DNA from 3 places in the Arthrobacter zhaoguopingii genome. Region 3 is predicted to be linked to each of the others. Evidence: riboswitches for the same ligand, from Rfam matches in the RefSeq annotation. Region 3 holds a riboswitch; each other region holds the start of a gene.
What was found. A riboswitch is a leader RNA that binds a small molecule or an ion and turns the genes downstream of it on or off. The one in region 3 is predicted to bind cyclic di-AMP.

Region 1: another riboswitch for cyclic di-AMP. It lies ahead of GVV77_RS14825 (M23 family metallopeptidase); the one in region 3 lies ahead of GVV77_RS13860 (NlpC/P60 family protein).
Region 2: another riboswitch for cyclic di-AMP. It lies ahead of GVV77_RS10945 (C40 family peptidase); the one in region 3 lies ahead of GVV77_RS13860 (NlpC/P60 family protein).

Annotation. Positions count from the first base shown of each region.
Region 1 is NZ_WIAE01000013.1:1,913-6,371, forward strand. Features, by position in the region: gene GVV77_RS14815 (SGNH/GDSL hydrolase family protein) at 1-534, opposite strand, end outside; gene GVV77_RS14820 (diacylglycerol/lipid kinase family protein) at 633-1,592, shown strand; gene GVV77_RS14825 (M23 family metallopeptidase) at 1,618-2,472, opposite strand; cyclic di-AMP (ydaO/yuaA leader) riboswitch at 2,477-2,710, opposite strand; gene GVV77_RS14830 (siderophore-interacting protein) at 2,834-3,880, opposite strand; gene GVV77_RS14835 (ABC transporter ATP-binding protein) at 3,877-4,459, opposite strand, start outside.
Region 2 is NZ_WIAE01000007.1:34,447-38,905, reverse strand. Features, by position in the region: gene GVV77_RS10965 (YceD family protein) at 1-476, shown strand, start outside; gene rpmF (50S ribosomal protein L32) at 479-682, shown strand; gene rnc (ribonuclease III) at 689-1,384, shown strand; gene mutM (bifunctional DNA-formamidopyrimidine glycosylase/DNA-(apurinic or apyrimidinic site) lyase) at 1,391-2,362, shown strand; cyclic di-AMP (ydaO/yuaA leader) riboswitch at 2,488-2,661, shown strand; gene GVV77_RS10945 (C40 family peptidase) at 2,665-3,537, shown strand; gene GVV77_RS10940 (NAD-dependent epimerase/dehydratase family protein) at 3,678-4,459, opposite strand, start outside.
Region 3 is NZ_WIAE01000011.1:3,977-8,435, reverse strand. Features, by position in the region: gene GVV77_RS13870 (iron-dependent transcriptional repressor DtxR) at 1-306, shown strand, start outside; gene GVV77_RS13865 (M23 family metallopeptidase) at 672-1,436, shown strand; cyclic di-AMP (ydaO/yuaA leader) riboswitch at 1,560-1,711, shown strand; gene GVV77_RS13860 (NlpC/P60 family protein) at 1,765-2,517, shown strand; gene GVV77_RS13855 (NlpC/P60 family protein) at 2,551-3,372, shown strand; gene GVV77_RS13850 (HNH endonuclease) at 3,613-4,110, shown strand; gene mobA (molybdenum cofactor guanylyltransferase) at 4,107-4,459, shown strand, end outside.

The DNA of each region.
Region 1 (4,459 bases), on a different contig from region 3:
CGTGGCCATGTGCATCCGGTCGGCGTCCCAGTAGGACCAGTTCCGGAATTCGCGCATCCGCCAGTAGTCGACGATGTCGGCGCCGCGGTGGTCGGCGATTTCGCGGAGCAGCTCGTTGTAGACGGCGGTGCGGCCACGGGTTTTGGCGAAGACGGCGGAGGCGGAGGAGTCGAATCCGGTGAAGACGAGGACCGCCGCGCCGGTGGCGGCGAGCCGGGCGATTCCGGCGTCGTAGTGCTCCATCAGCGCATCGATGTCAACGCGCGGGCGCAGGATGTCGTTGGCGCCGGCGTAGATCGTCACGAGGGTCGGCTGCAGCAATACGGCGTCGTCGATCTGCTCCTCGAGGATCTGGCGCATCCGCTTGCCCCGGATGGCGAGGTTGGCATAGCCCCAGGAGCTGTCGGCCAGGATGAGCTGCTGTGCGACCCGATCGGCCCAGCCGCGCACCCCGTTGGGGCTGCCCGGGTCCGGGTCGCCGACACCTTCGGTGAAGGAATCGCCGAGTGCAACATACCGCTGGGAAAAATCCATCAGCAAAGGTTATCGCGTCTGCCAACGGCGGCACAGCCCGGGTAGGCTCGTGCCAACCCGTGACAGGCGGGGCCCGACAGGCGACTGGAAAGGAATCCATGACGACCACCGACCGTGCCGGCAAGCGGGCCGCGCTGATCCTCAATCCGATCAAGAACACCGGAGCGGACGCCCGGGAGATCGTGGAGCGGGTTTCGTCCGAGGAGGGCTGGGAGGCACCCCTGGTGCTTGAGACCACGGTCGAGGATCCGGGCCACGGACAGGCGCAGGAAGCACTGCGCGCGGGCGTCGAGGTCGTCATCGCGGCCGGCGGCGACGGCACGGTGCGGTGCGTGGCCGAGGAACTGTCGGGCACCGGGACCGCAATGGCCCTGGTGCCGCTGGGCACGGGCAACCTGCTGGCGAGGAACCTCGATATTGCCGTGGACAACCCGGAGGAGGCCGTCGATACGGCGTTCCACGGGACCGAACGGAGGATCGACGTCGTGCACGTCACGGTGGACCGCGCGCAGAAGGCCCACGTCTTCCTCGTCATGGCCGGCCTCGGCTACGACGCCGCGATTATGTCCGACACCCGGGACGACCTCAAGGACAAGGTGGGCTGGCTCGCCTACGTCGATGCCGGAATCCGGAACCTTCCGGGGAAACCGGCCCGGACCACCATCACGATCGACGGCGGACGCCCCTTCGACCGCCGCCTGCGCAGCGTGATGGGCGGCAACTGCGGCAAGATCATGGGCGGCCTGGAGATCTTCCCCGGGGCCAAGATCGACGACGGGCTGCTCGACCTGATGACGGTCGCGCCGCGCGGGCGGTTCGGCTGGCTGAATGTGGCGGGCAAGCTCTTCGCCAAGGGCAAGGGCAAGGATCCGTCGCTGGAGTACTACCAGTGCAGCCGGGCCGAGGTGCAGCTCCACGAGCCGCTCGAAGTGCAGCTCGACGGCGACCCGCTGGGTAAGGCGACGCACATGTCCTTCGAGATGAAGCCCGAGTCGCTCCGGCTGCGTATGCCCTACGGCCGCAAGGACCCGGCGATCCTCAGCAATCCCCTGCCGTAGGCGGCCGGCAGGGGCGGGTTCCGGCCTAGAGCCAGGGCAGGGGGTCGACCTTCTCGTCGTTGACGAGGACCTCGAAGTGCAGGTGGCACCCGGTGGAGTTTCCGGTGGTGCCGACGGCCCCGATCAGCGCGCCACGGGCGATGGCCTGGCCCGTGCTGACGCCGATCGAGCTGAGGTGATTGTAGGTGGACTTGAGCCCGTCACCGTGGTCGATCACGATCCGCTGTCCGCCGCCGTAGGCGTGCCAGCCGGCGTCGACAACAACTCCCTTGTCCGAGGCCTTGACGGGGGTTCCGCACGCTCCCGCGTAGTCGACGCCAGTGTGAAGTTCGGGCGCGTAGCCGCCGAGCGGGTTCACGCGGTAGCCGAAGGTCGAGGCGACGCTCAGGTTCTCGAGGGGCGCCGAGAGGGTGGGCTTGTCGCCGGTGCGGGCGATCCCGGTGGAGAGGGTCTTGGCCGTGGCGCCGGACTTGGTCATTGCCACGCCGGCTACTTTCTGGCGGCTGAAGTCGATGTCGGCGGCGGCGTCGGCGGTGATCTGCGGCAGGGACGCGGCCGGGGCGGCCTGGACCGTGGAGGTCTTGGTGTCCATTGAGGCCGGGGCGGGGACGGCGCCCATCACCAGGCCCGCGCCGACGGCGGCCAGGCCGACGACGAGGGCTCCGGCGCGCATCCGCGGAAGGAGGCCCGCCGGCTTGGTGTCGGCGGCCGCCGTGCGGCGCAGCTCGCGCCGGCGGACCGGCAGCGGCTCGGGCCGCAGCGAGCGGCGGGTCGGGAAGGCTGGGACGGCTTCCGGTGCGGCGGGAGCCGGTGTTGCTGAAGTGGCGCTGAGGACAGCTGCGGACGCGCGGCGGCGTCCGGGCAGGGCCGGGTTGGTCAAGTTCAATGCCTCTCTGCGACGCCAGCGAAGTTAGCTGTCGGGTTCGAGCAAGAGTCGACTCGGCCCCACTGCACAGGGCCGGCACCCTGCATGCCCCCTCTAGCGGGCATGCAGGCATCCGGTCCGCTGTGTGCGGACAGTTCAATGCAGTGAAGGCTTCACCCCGAAGACAGCGGTGTGCTGCCGGGAAGTGGGTCCTCCGCCCCTGTCATGAGGTGGGTCAGGGCGGTCCGCTGACAGGGCTGGGCGTACGGACCAGGGAATACACGGTGTTGAGACTTCAAGCAAGTTTACTCATCTTGCCGGAAGTTACAATTCCGTTATATTCCACCGGGCGTGTCGGCAGCAACACGCCGTGCCGCTACGCAGATTCGGACCTGCCGCGGCGCCAGTACCCCATGAAGGCGACCTGCTTCCGGTCGATGCCCACGTCGCGGACCAGGTACCGGCGCAGCTCCCGGACCATCGAGGCCTCCCCCGCGATCCAGGCATAGAACGGCTGGGACCCCGGCGGGCGTTCGGCGGTCGAGGAGGCCGCGGCGGAGAGCGCCTGGGGGGTCTCCCAGAGGATGGTGCGGTCGACGTCCACCTCCTCGGGTTCGGGCCCGGGGGCGCCCTGCCGGTCCGGGGCGGACCCGGCCAGGACGGCCCAGCCGGGTGGGGGAAGGGCGCGGCGCACGGCCTGGGTCAGGAGTCCGCCGTGCTCCACGCGTCCGCGCACGAGCCAGGTGACCTCCACCGAGGAGGGGGTTTCAAGGGGCTGGATGTCCGCTGCGTCGGCGACTTCGAGGAAGGCCTGCCCGCCAAGATCCGGTGGCAGGGATTCGAGGATTGCGCTGATGGCCGGGACCGCCGTCTCGTCCCCGGCCAGGAGAACCGAGCCCGCCAGTCCGGGCTTCCACTCGATGCCGCCGTAGGCGCCGGCGGTTGCACACCGGGCGGCCGCCGCGTTCGGGCCGATCAGGCACAGCGTCGCCCCGGGGGCCGCACCGGCAGCCCATCGAGCGGCCGGCCCGGCGCTGCCGTCCGCGTCGAAGTGCAGGACGAAGTCCACGTCGATTTCGGGCGAGGGGCCCTGGCAGCGGGACGCTCGAACGGTGTAGGTGCGCATGACGCCGCGTTCGGCCGGGTCAAGGCCGAGCCAGCGCTGGTACCAGCCGTCGCCGGCTCCGCGCAGAAGTTCGCCGGGGAGGTCGACCGTGCCGCCGCCGGGCGGAGGGATGATGACCTTGATCCGCAGGTCGCAGGTCGGGCCGTTCACGCCGAAGTCCCGCAGGCAGTCCCCGCCGAACGTGATGCGCTGGAAGTTCGCGCCGATCCTTTCAACCTTCTTCACCTCGACGTCGAAGGCGAGCACCGGGGGAACCGCCGGCGCGGTCCGGGCCGGGCGCCGGGTGGTTTCGGTCATGACGCCGCCCCGGCGCGGGCCCCGGCGGGCACGGGCGCGGCGTGATGGCGGCCCACCGGGACCACGAGGGGGGTTCCCGCGACGGGGTCGGCGATGACGGTGCATTGCAGGCCGAAGACCTCACGCACCAGGCCGGGCGTGACGACGGCGTCCGGCGGGCCCTGCACCGCGAGGCGCCCGTCTTTGAGCACGATCAGGTGGTCGGCATAGCGGGCGGCGAGGTTGAGGTCGTGGAGCACCATGGCCACAGTGGTTCCGGCGCCCCGGTTGAGGTCGGTGACCAGGTCGAGCACCTCGATCTGGTGGGCGACGTCGAGGAAGGTGGTCGGCTCGTCAAGGAGCAGGATGTCGGTCTGCTGGGCCAGTGCGAGGGCGATCCAGACGCGCTGCCGCTGGCCGCCGGACAGCTCATCGACCGGGCGGTCGGCGAAGGAGAGCGTGTCCGTCACCCTCAGGGCCTCGGCCACGGCGGCGTCGTCCCCGGGGGTCCAGCGTCGGAACCAGCCCTGGTGGGGGTAGCGGCCGCGGCCGACGAGTTCCGCGACGGTGATGCCCCCGGGCGGAACGGGCGCCTGGGGC
Region 2 (4,459 bases), on a different contig from region 3:
CGCTCATCGGCGTGCAGGAGGGTTCCGACATGGAACTCGATCTGCGCCTGGAAGCGGTTCATGAAGGAATCCTTGTGTCGGGAACCGCGGACGTCGAGGTATCGGGCGAATGCGGCCGGTGCCTGATTCCCCTTGAATACACCAGCGGTGTGGAGATTCAGGAACTCTTCTACTACGGTGACTCCGGGTCGCTGCCGGCTGAAGATGAAGAAGACCTGCACCGGGTTGAGAACGATTCAATCGATCTCGAGCCGGTGCTGAGGGACGCGGTGGTTACCTCACTGCCGTTCCAGCCGGTGTGCCGGGAGGACTGCAAGGGTCTGTGTTCCGAATGCGGAGCGCGCCTGAACGATGAGCCCGACCACCATCACGAAATTTTGGATCCTCGCTGGTCGGCCCTCGCCGGGCTGACCGGCACTGCCGCTGAGAATGATGCGGCACCACGTACAGAGTCAGACGAGAGAGAAGAGAGTTAGTCGTGGCTGTTCCCAAGCGGAAAATGTCCCGCGCGAATACACGCGCACGCCGGTCCCAGTGGAAGGCAACCGCCCCCAAACTGGTCAAGACCGTGGAGAACGGCCGCGTCACCTACAGCCTGGCCCACCAGGCCAAGGTTGTGACCGACTCCGCCGGCACCCCGCTGTTCCTTGAGTACAAGGGCCGCAAGGTAGCCGACGTCTAACCTGGCGTGTCTAAGGAAGATCTGACCAAGCGTCTCGGTGTCGATATCGATGCCGGGACGCTTCGTCTTGCCCTGACGCACCGGTCGTACGCGTACGAGCAGGGCGGTATCCCCACCAATGAGCGCCTTGAGTTCCTCGGCGACTCGGTGCTCGGCCTGTCGGTGACGGACGCGCTCTACCGCGACAACCCGGGCCTCTCCGAAGGCGATCTCGCCAAGCGCAGGTCCGCCGTCGTCAGCACCCGCGCCCTCGCCGGAGTGGCCCGCAGCCTCGACCTCGGCCAGCACATCCTGCTCGGGCAGGGGGAGAAGCTGACCAACGGGCGCGACAAGTCCTCCATCCTGGCCGACACCATGGAGGCCGTCATCGGCGCCGCCTACCTCAGCCACGGGATCGAGACGGCCCAGGCGATGGTGATGCGGCTCATCGGGCCGCTGCTCCGCGACTCGGAGGTCCTCGGCGAGGGCACCGACTGGAAGACGCGCATCCAGGAGACCGCCGCCGCCCGCCGCCTCGGCGCCATCGACTACCAGGTGACAGGCACCGGCCCCGACCATGCGCGCTCGTTCGAGGCGCTCCTCGTCATCGGCGGAACGCCCTACGGCACCGGCGCCGGACACTCGAAGAAGGAAGCGGAACAGGCCGCCGCGGCCGCGTCGTGGAAAATCCTGCGCGGCGCCATACCTGCCGACGGCAGCTAGGCCGCAGTGCCCGAACTTCCCGAAGTCGAGGTGGTGCGCCGCGGGCTGGCGCGCTGGGCCGGCGGCCGCACCATCGAAGCGGCCGATGTCCTCGACCCGCGCTCCGCACGCCGCCACCCCCCGGGCCCCGATGACCTTCAGCGGCGGCTTGCGGGTATGACCATCGCCGACGTCGTCCGGCGCGGAAAGTTCCTGTGGATGCCGCTGAATGCCCCGAGTGAGAATTCTCACCCCGCCGGGCCGCCCCGCACGGCGCTCATGGCCCATCTGGGCATGAGCGGACAGCTCCTGGTGAAGGATCCGGGACTTCCCGACGAAAAACACCTTCGGATCCGCCTTGTGCTGTCGCCGGCGCGCGACGAAACCGGGGTCGAACTGCCCTCCGAGCTGAGGTTCGTCGACCAGCGGATCTTTGGGGGGATGTTCCTTGCGGACCTCGAACCGACCCCGGACGGACTCCCGGGCGGCAGGGGAGAGGGTGATCTGCCGCTGATTCCGCGCCAGGCCGCCCACATCTCCCGTGACCCCCTCGACCCCGCCTTCTCCTTCGACGTCTTCCACGCCCGGCTGCGGGCCCGCCGCACAGGCATCAAGCGCGCTCTGCTTGATCAGTCACTCATTTCCGGCATCGGCAATATCTACGCCGACGAGGCACTGTGGGCCGCGCGCCTCCACTTCGCCCGCCCCACCGATACCCTCCGGCGGTCCGAGTCCCTCCGACTCGTCGAGGAGGCGCGGTCGGTAATGGAGCGGGCGCTTGAGGCCGGTGGAACGAGCTTCGATTCGCTCTACGTGAACATCAACGGCACCTCGGGATACTTCGAACGATCTCTCAACGCTTACGGCCGCACAGGCGAGCACTGCAGGCGGTGTGCCGCGGAAGGGCGGGAAACCCGGATGCGCAGGGATGTCTTCATGAACCGCTCCTCCTACAGCTGCCCTCGATGCCAGCCGGTACCGCGCAATGCCCGCTGGTAGTTACAGCGTTTACCCGTCCGTGATCTGAATGTGACAATTCCGAGATGCGCAGGTAGCGTTAGACCCGCGCCGGGACATCATGGACCGGCGCCCTTCGTCAGACTGCCTAACCCTGTCGGTGACAGAAGGACCGTTCGCATAACATTTCCGACAGGGGCGGGGGAACCGAGAGCGGGCTCTTTGTGAAGAGTCCTAGGGGTTAAGGCGCGGCACGGACATCATCTGGGGAGATGGTCCGGCGCGCCCGGGTGTCCCATCCGAACCCGACAGCTAACTCCGCAGGCATCGGGAGAGGCAACTTTATGTCCAAGAATCGTACAATCGCGCGCCACCGGGCGACCCCGGTCCGCACCAGTCCCCTCAAGACCGCAACCCGCGCCGTCGCCGCAACTGCCGGCGTAGCTGGCCGCCCGGCAGCCGTCGTCGTCGCAGCTTCGGGCATCCTGCTCGGTGCAACGCTTCCGGCGAACGCTGCCGGCGAGGTTGAGGTAAGCACGTCCGCATCGCAGGTCAGCGCCCCCGCTGTCCAGGCAGCCCCTGCCTCCGCAACCTCGCACACCGTGGTTGCAGGCGACACGCTCGGAAGCATCGCCGGCAAGTATGGGGTCAGCCTTGACGCCATCTTCGCCGCCAATGGAATGGGCTGGGACTCGGTCATCTACCCGGGCCAGACCATCGTCCTCTCCGGCGAAGCCGTAGCTGCTGCTCCGCAGCCCGCCGCCGCTGTCCAGGCCTTCGCTCCTGCTCCGCAGGCAGCACCGGCCCAGACCGCTGCGACCGCCAGCAACCCGATGGGCATCAGCAGCCAGAGCAACGGGATGCGCGTCATCGGCGCCGCCTCGACCAATGGCATCACCGGCACGGCACTGCAGGGCGTTGGCTCCGGCTACGTCTTCGGTGGCACCGGTTTCGGTGGCTGGGACTGCTCCGGCTTTGTCCAGTGGGTCTACGCCCAGAACGGCATCGACCTGCCCCGCACCACCTGGTCGCAGTTCGCCGCCCTGACCCCGACCGCCAACCCGCAGCCGGGCGACCTGGTCAGCCAGAACGGTGGAAGCCACGTCGGCATCTACCTCGGCAACGGCAAGATGGTCAGCGCGCTGAACCCCTCGCAGGGCACCCTCGTCCACGACGTGAGCGCCATGTCGGTCGACGGTTACTACACCGCCGGCTAATACCCCGCTGTTTCAGCACGCAAAAGGCCGGTGCCCCGAAAGGGGTACCGGCCTTTTGGCTATCCACCGACGCGCCCGGACTCGGGCCGCGCATCCCGCGGATGGGGGCGTGCCCGGTAGCTGCGGTCAGGGCCGCAGCGTCAGAAGCGGGGCCCCGGTGCCCGGTAGTGGGCGGCCAGACGCGCGAGGCCCTCGTCGATCGACACCTCGGGGACCCAGGCGAGCAGCTCCCGGGTCTGCCGCTGGTCGAACCAGTGCGCCGTCGAGAGCTGTTCAGCGAGGAAGCGGGTCATGGGCGGCTCGTGGGTCGACCCGGAGCGCCGCCACGCCCTTTCGACAACCGAGCCCGCCGTCCGGGCCACGGCCCCGGGCACGCTCCACCGTGGCGGCCGTACGCCGCCCGCTCTGCAGATTCCGGCGATCATCTCACCGATCGGCCGCGGCTCGCCGTTGGTCACGACCAGCGCCCTGCCCTGCACGTGCCCGATCCGGCGCAGCGCCGTAACGATGGCCGCCGCGGCGTTGTCCACGTAGGTTGTGTCCACCAGCGCCGTGCCCTGGTCGAGGACGGGAAGGCGTCCGGCCTTGGCCCGGGCCAGCACGCGCTCGACGAGCTGGGTGTCTCCGGGCCCCCAGACGATGTGGGGGCGGACGGCAGCGACCCGGAAGCCCGGCTCCGACATGCCCAGCGCAAGCAGTTCCGCAAGGCCCTTCGTCCGCGCATAGTCGCCCCGCGCGCGCTCCGGATCGGCCGGGGCGGCGCCTGCCCCGGGAGACGAGGTGCCGTCCGCCGCCACCGAGGGTGAGGAGACAAAGACCACATCGGGTACTCCCGCGTCCCGCGCAGCCGTCAGGAGCGCCCGCGTCCCTTCGACATTGACCGCCTCGAAGTCGGCCGGGTGCCCGGTGAAGGAGACCTTGG
Region 3 (4,459 bases):
CCGATCCCCGGCCTTGAGGCCATCGGAGGGGTGGCCTCAGAATCCACGACCGACGGTGTGACAACGCTGCTGGCGGCAATGGACGACTACCGGCCGGGCTCCTCGGTCACCCTGCTGCGCCTCGCCGAGCCGATCCAGGTCGACCCGGAACTCCTCTCCCAGCTGGCCGAGGGCGGGCTGCGCCCCGGAGCCTCCCTTAACCTCGAGTCGGTGGGCGGATACGTCTCGGTCCGGGTTCCCGGCGTCGAGGGTGCTCTCGAACTGCCGCCCGAGGTCGCCGCGCACGTCTTCGTCGCCGTCGCCTAGCGCAGACAGGCCTTCCGTCGTCCGCCCGGCTGGGGCGGGGGCCCCGGGCCCCCGGCGTTCCGCCGACCTGTATGCCGGCCTGTGTGCAGTACCGCGTGCACCCCGTCGCGCCGCTCTGGTTCGCCAGCCTGTGGGCGCGCCGCGCGCACCCCGTCGTGCTGCCCCGTTTTGCCGCCGGGGCATGATGCTGTGAGACTGTTCCCGATCGTCTCCTGATCCCCGCGCAGCCGCGGGGACAAGCCCGCCACCGGCGCCGGCCCGCAGGAGCGCACAGCATTTCCGCTCCCGGGACGCGTCCGCCGCTGCGGCGCCCCCGGTGCGGCCTGCCCGGTGCCGGGCGGGCATCGGCAGTGAAAGGGGACAGCATGCCGAAACACCGGGTGTCAGGCCGCCGCCGCGCGGAACCCGCCCAGCCCGCGCCGCGGCCGCGGGACGCGCACCGGACCAGCCGGCGCCGCAGCGGCCGGTGGGCCGGCGGCTCACCGGACCGGGCCGGACAGAAGCTGGCGATGGCCGCGGCCGTCTCCGGGCTGGTCCTGACGGCGGCCCTGCCGACCACTGCCGCAGGCACCTCGGCCTCGGCCGCCGGGACCGTGCCGGCACCGCAGGAGGTCCGCGCCCCGGAATCGGCAAGCATCAGCTTCACCCCCGTTCCCCTTCGAGGTTCCCAGGACTTCGACACCCAGCTCCGGGCAATCGTTGCCGCCTCGGACCGCCCGGGAGTGCCGCTGGGCGTGAAGGGCTCCCTGAGCGGGCCGCTCGAGACCCTCAAGGGCACCTCCGGGTTCGGCCACCGCGTCAGCCCGATGACGGGCCTCGCTGGGGAGTTCCACTCGGGGCAGGACTTCAGCGCCGCCTGCGGCACTGAGGTCCGCGCCGCCGCCGACGGGACCGTGATGTCCGCCGGGTGGCACCCCTACGGCGGCGGCAACCGGGTCGTCGTCGACCACGGCAACGGCCTGGAGACGACCTACAACCACCTCGCCTCGATGGAGGTCGCCAAGGGGGATGTCCTCGCGCGCGGAGCCGCCGTCGGAACCAGCGGCAGCACCGGCTCCTCCACCGGATGCCACCTCCATTTTGAGGTTCTGATCAGCGGGCGTCCGGTCGACCCGATGGGCTGGCTTTAGGGGCGACACACCTGTCGTGATCTGAATGTGACAATTGGGTCAGATGTGAGGTACGGTACTACTCGTGCCAAATCGTTATAGATTCGGCGCCCTCAAGCAAATCGCCTAGCTCTGCCATTGCCTGAGGTCCGTCCGCACAATTCGCATGGCAGAGGCGGGGGAACCAATTTTTGGGTTTCGTTTAGAAATCCTTGGGGTTAAGTCGCTGATTTCAGCGGCCGGGTGACTCCCATCCGAATCCGACAGCTCACCTCGCAGGCATTGGGAGAGGCAATCAAACGTGTCCAATAGCTCTTCTCTGGGGCGCCACCGCGCCGTCCAGGCTCCTGTGAATCCGCTAACGGCTCTCTCAAAGGCCGTCACCTCGAATGCCGGCTCGGTCGGCCGCCAGGCCGCCGCCGTCGTCGCCGCCTCGGGCCTCGTGCTCGCAGCCGGCCTCCCGGCCCACGGCTCCTCCACCGCCGAGCGCGAAGTACAGTCCTCCTCCTCGCTGAGCGTCACCGCTCCGGAAACCGCGGCCGTCAGCGCCGCGGCCACCGCCGCCGTCTCGTTCGAGCGTGAAGCCGTCACCGTGGCCCCCGCGCCCGTCGTCGTCGAAGCGCCCGTCGTCGAAGCGCCGGTCGTAGAAGTCCCCGCTGCGGCCCCGGTCGTCCGGCCCGCAGTCGCAGCCCCCGCCGCTCCGGCTCCTGCCCCCATGCAGGTTGCCGCCGTCGCCGCCCCGGCTCCGGCCCCCGCCGCTCCTGCCCCCGCACCGAAGCCCGAGGTTCCCTCCTCCGGCATCGGCGCCGCACTCGTCGGATCCGCCTATTCCCAGATCGGTGTCGCACAGGACTGCACCGCGATGGTCGAGAAGGCCCTCCGCTCGGTTGGAAAGTCTGTGGGTGACCTCGCCCCCGGCCAGTTCTTCCAGTACGGCGACGTCGTCGGAACCCCCGCGGCCGGCGACCTTGTCATCACCGGCGGCCACGTCGCCATCTACGTCGGAAACGGCCAGGTCATCAGCGGTGGCCTCAACGGCCTTAATACCGGTCTTCACTCCCTGTCAGATCTGCCTGGCGCAAGCTTCGTCCGCGTTCGCTAGAACCCCTCTCTCAACACCTTCTGGAGATCTCCCATGTCTAATCGCGCCTCCATTGCCCGCCACCGCGGCGCAGCGCAGCGTACGGCTACACTCACCACCCTCGCCAAGGCCGTCAGCGACAACGCCGGCGGAATGGGCCGCCAGGCTGCCGTCGTTGCAGCCGCGTCGGGACTGGTCCTCACCTCCGGTGTGGCAGCGAACGCCGCCGACCTGCAGCCCGAGCGTGAATCCTTCACCTCGACGCTCGAGGTGACCGCGGCGCCGGCCGCCGTCGTCGCCGACGTCAACGCGAAGGTGGCGTTCAACCGCACCCCCGTGAAAGCCGTCGCCAAGCCGGTCGTCGTCGAAGCACCGGCCCCGGCCCCCGTGGCAGCCCCGGCTCCCGTGGCCGCCCCCGCCGTGGCCCCTGCCGCCCCCGCCGTCCAGGCGCCGGCACCCGCCGCCAAGGTCGTCACCGCAGCGGTTGCACCCGCCCCGGCTCCGGCTCCTGCTCCCGCGAAGCCCGCCGCCCCGGCAGCTCCCTCCGGCAAGGCAGCGACCATCGCCGCCGCCGCCAAGGCCCAGCTCGGTGTCATGCAGGACTGCACCCGCCTCGCCAGCAACGCCCTCGCCGCAGCGGGCATCAACTTCCACGGCTGGCCGGCCGGGTACCTTTCCCTGGGCCGCACCGTCGGCGCCGCCGAAGCCGTCCCCGGCGACCTGATCTACTACGCCGACGGCGGCATGGGCATGGCCCACATCGCCGTGTACATCGGTGGCGGCCAGGCGGTCCACGGTGGCTTCAACGGCAACACCACGGTCATCGCACCGGCCCAGCTCGGCTCGGGTCCCGTGTTCATCCGCGTCGGCGGCTGATCTCCGCGTTCAAAAGGACGGGCCGGCGGGGGAAACCTGCCGGCCCGTTGTTCGTTAACAGTGTCCGTCCCGCGGTGCGGCGGCGGGAGTGGGGTGCACCCTGCGATCCAGGCGATGACAGCGATGTGTTCCCGCCCGGGCGCCGGGCGGCTACCCTAGGCATTGTTAATTCGTAGAACTTATCCCGAACATCCGGGGTGGCAGCCGGCGGCGGGACATAGTCCGCAAAGAGGCATGCGCATGCGCACTCTCGTTTTGAACGCAGGATTCGAGCCACTGGCGGTTGTGACGTTCCGCCGCGCCCTGGTGCTGGTGCTGACGGGGAAGGCGAGCGTCATTGCGGAGGACGACGAGCCGGTCGTCGGGCCGACGGAGATCCTCGGGCGGCCGTCGGTGATCCTGCTGAACCGGTACGTGAAGATCCCGTACCGCCACGACCTGGCTGTCACCCGGAGGGGCGTCCTGCGGCGCGACAACCACCTGTGCGCCTACTGCGGGAAGACGGCGACAACCATCGACCACGTGGTGCCCCGCTCGCGGGGCGGCGGGGACACCTGGGAGAACATGGTGGCCTGCTGCCTGCGCTGCAACAACACGAAGGGGGACAAAACGCTCGCCAGTCTCGGCTGGCGCCTCCGGTTTGTCCCCAAGCCTCCCCGCGGGCCGCTGTGGCAGCTTAAGGAACTGGAGAAACCGGCGCCCTCCTGGAGCGAGTACCTCTCTGAATGGGCCGCGTGAGCGGAACCGTCCCGCCGGCGTTCGACGCCGTCATCCTGGCCGGCGGCAGGTCGAACCGCCTGGGCGGTACGCCGAAGGCCTCCCTGCGCATCGCCGGGGCGACCCTTCTCGAGCTCACCGTGCGGGCGGTCGCCGGCGCCGGCCGGATCACCGTCGTCGGCCCGGAGCCGGCCGCCGGGGTGCGCCCGGCGCCGGGTGCCCCGCCCGTGCGCTTCATGCGTGAGGACCCGCCGTTCGGCGGGCCCGCCGCGGCCCTGGCCGCCGCGCTGGCGCAGCCGGAGCCGGCGGGCTCCACCGCCCCCTGGCTGATGGTGCTAGCCTGCGACATGCCCCGGTCAGGGCAGTTGGT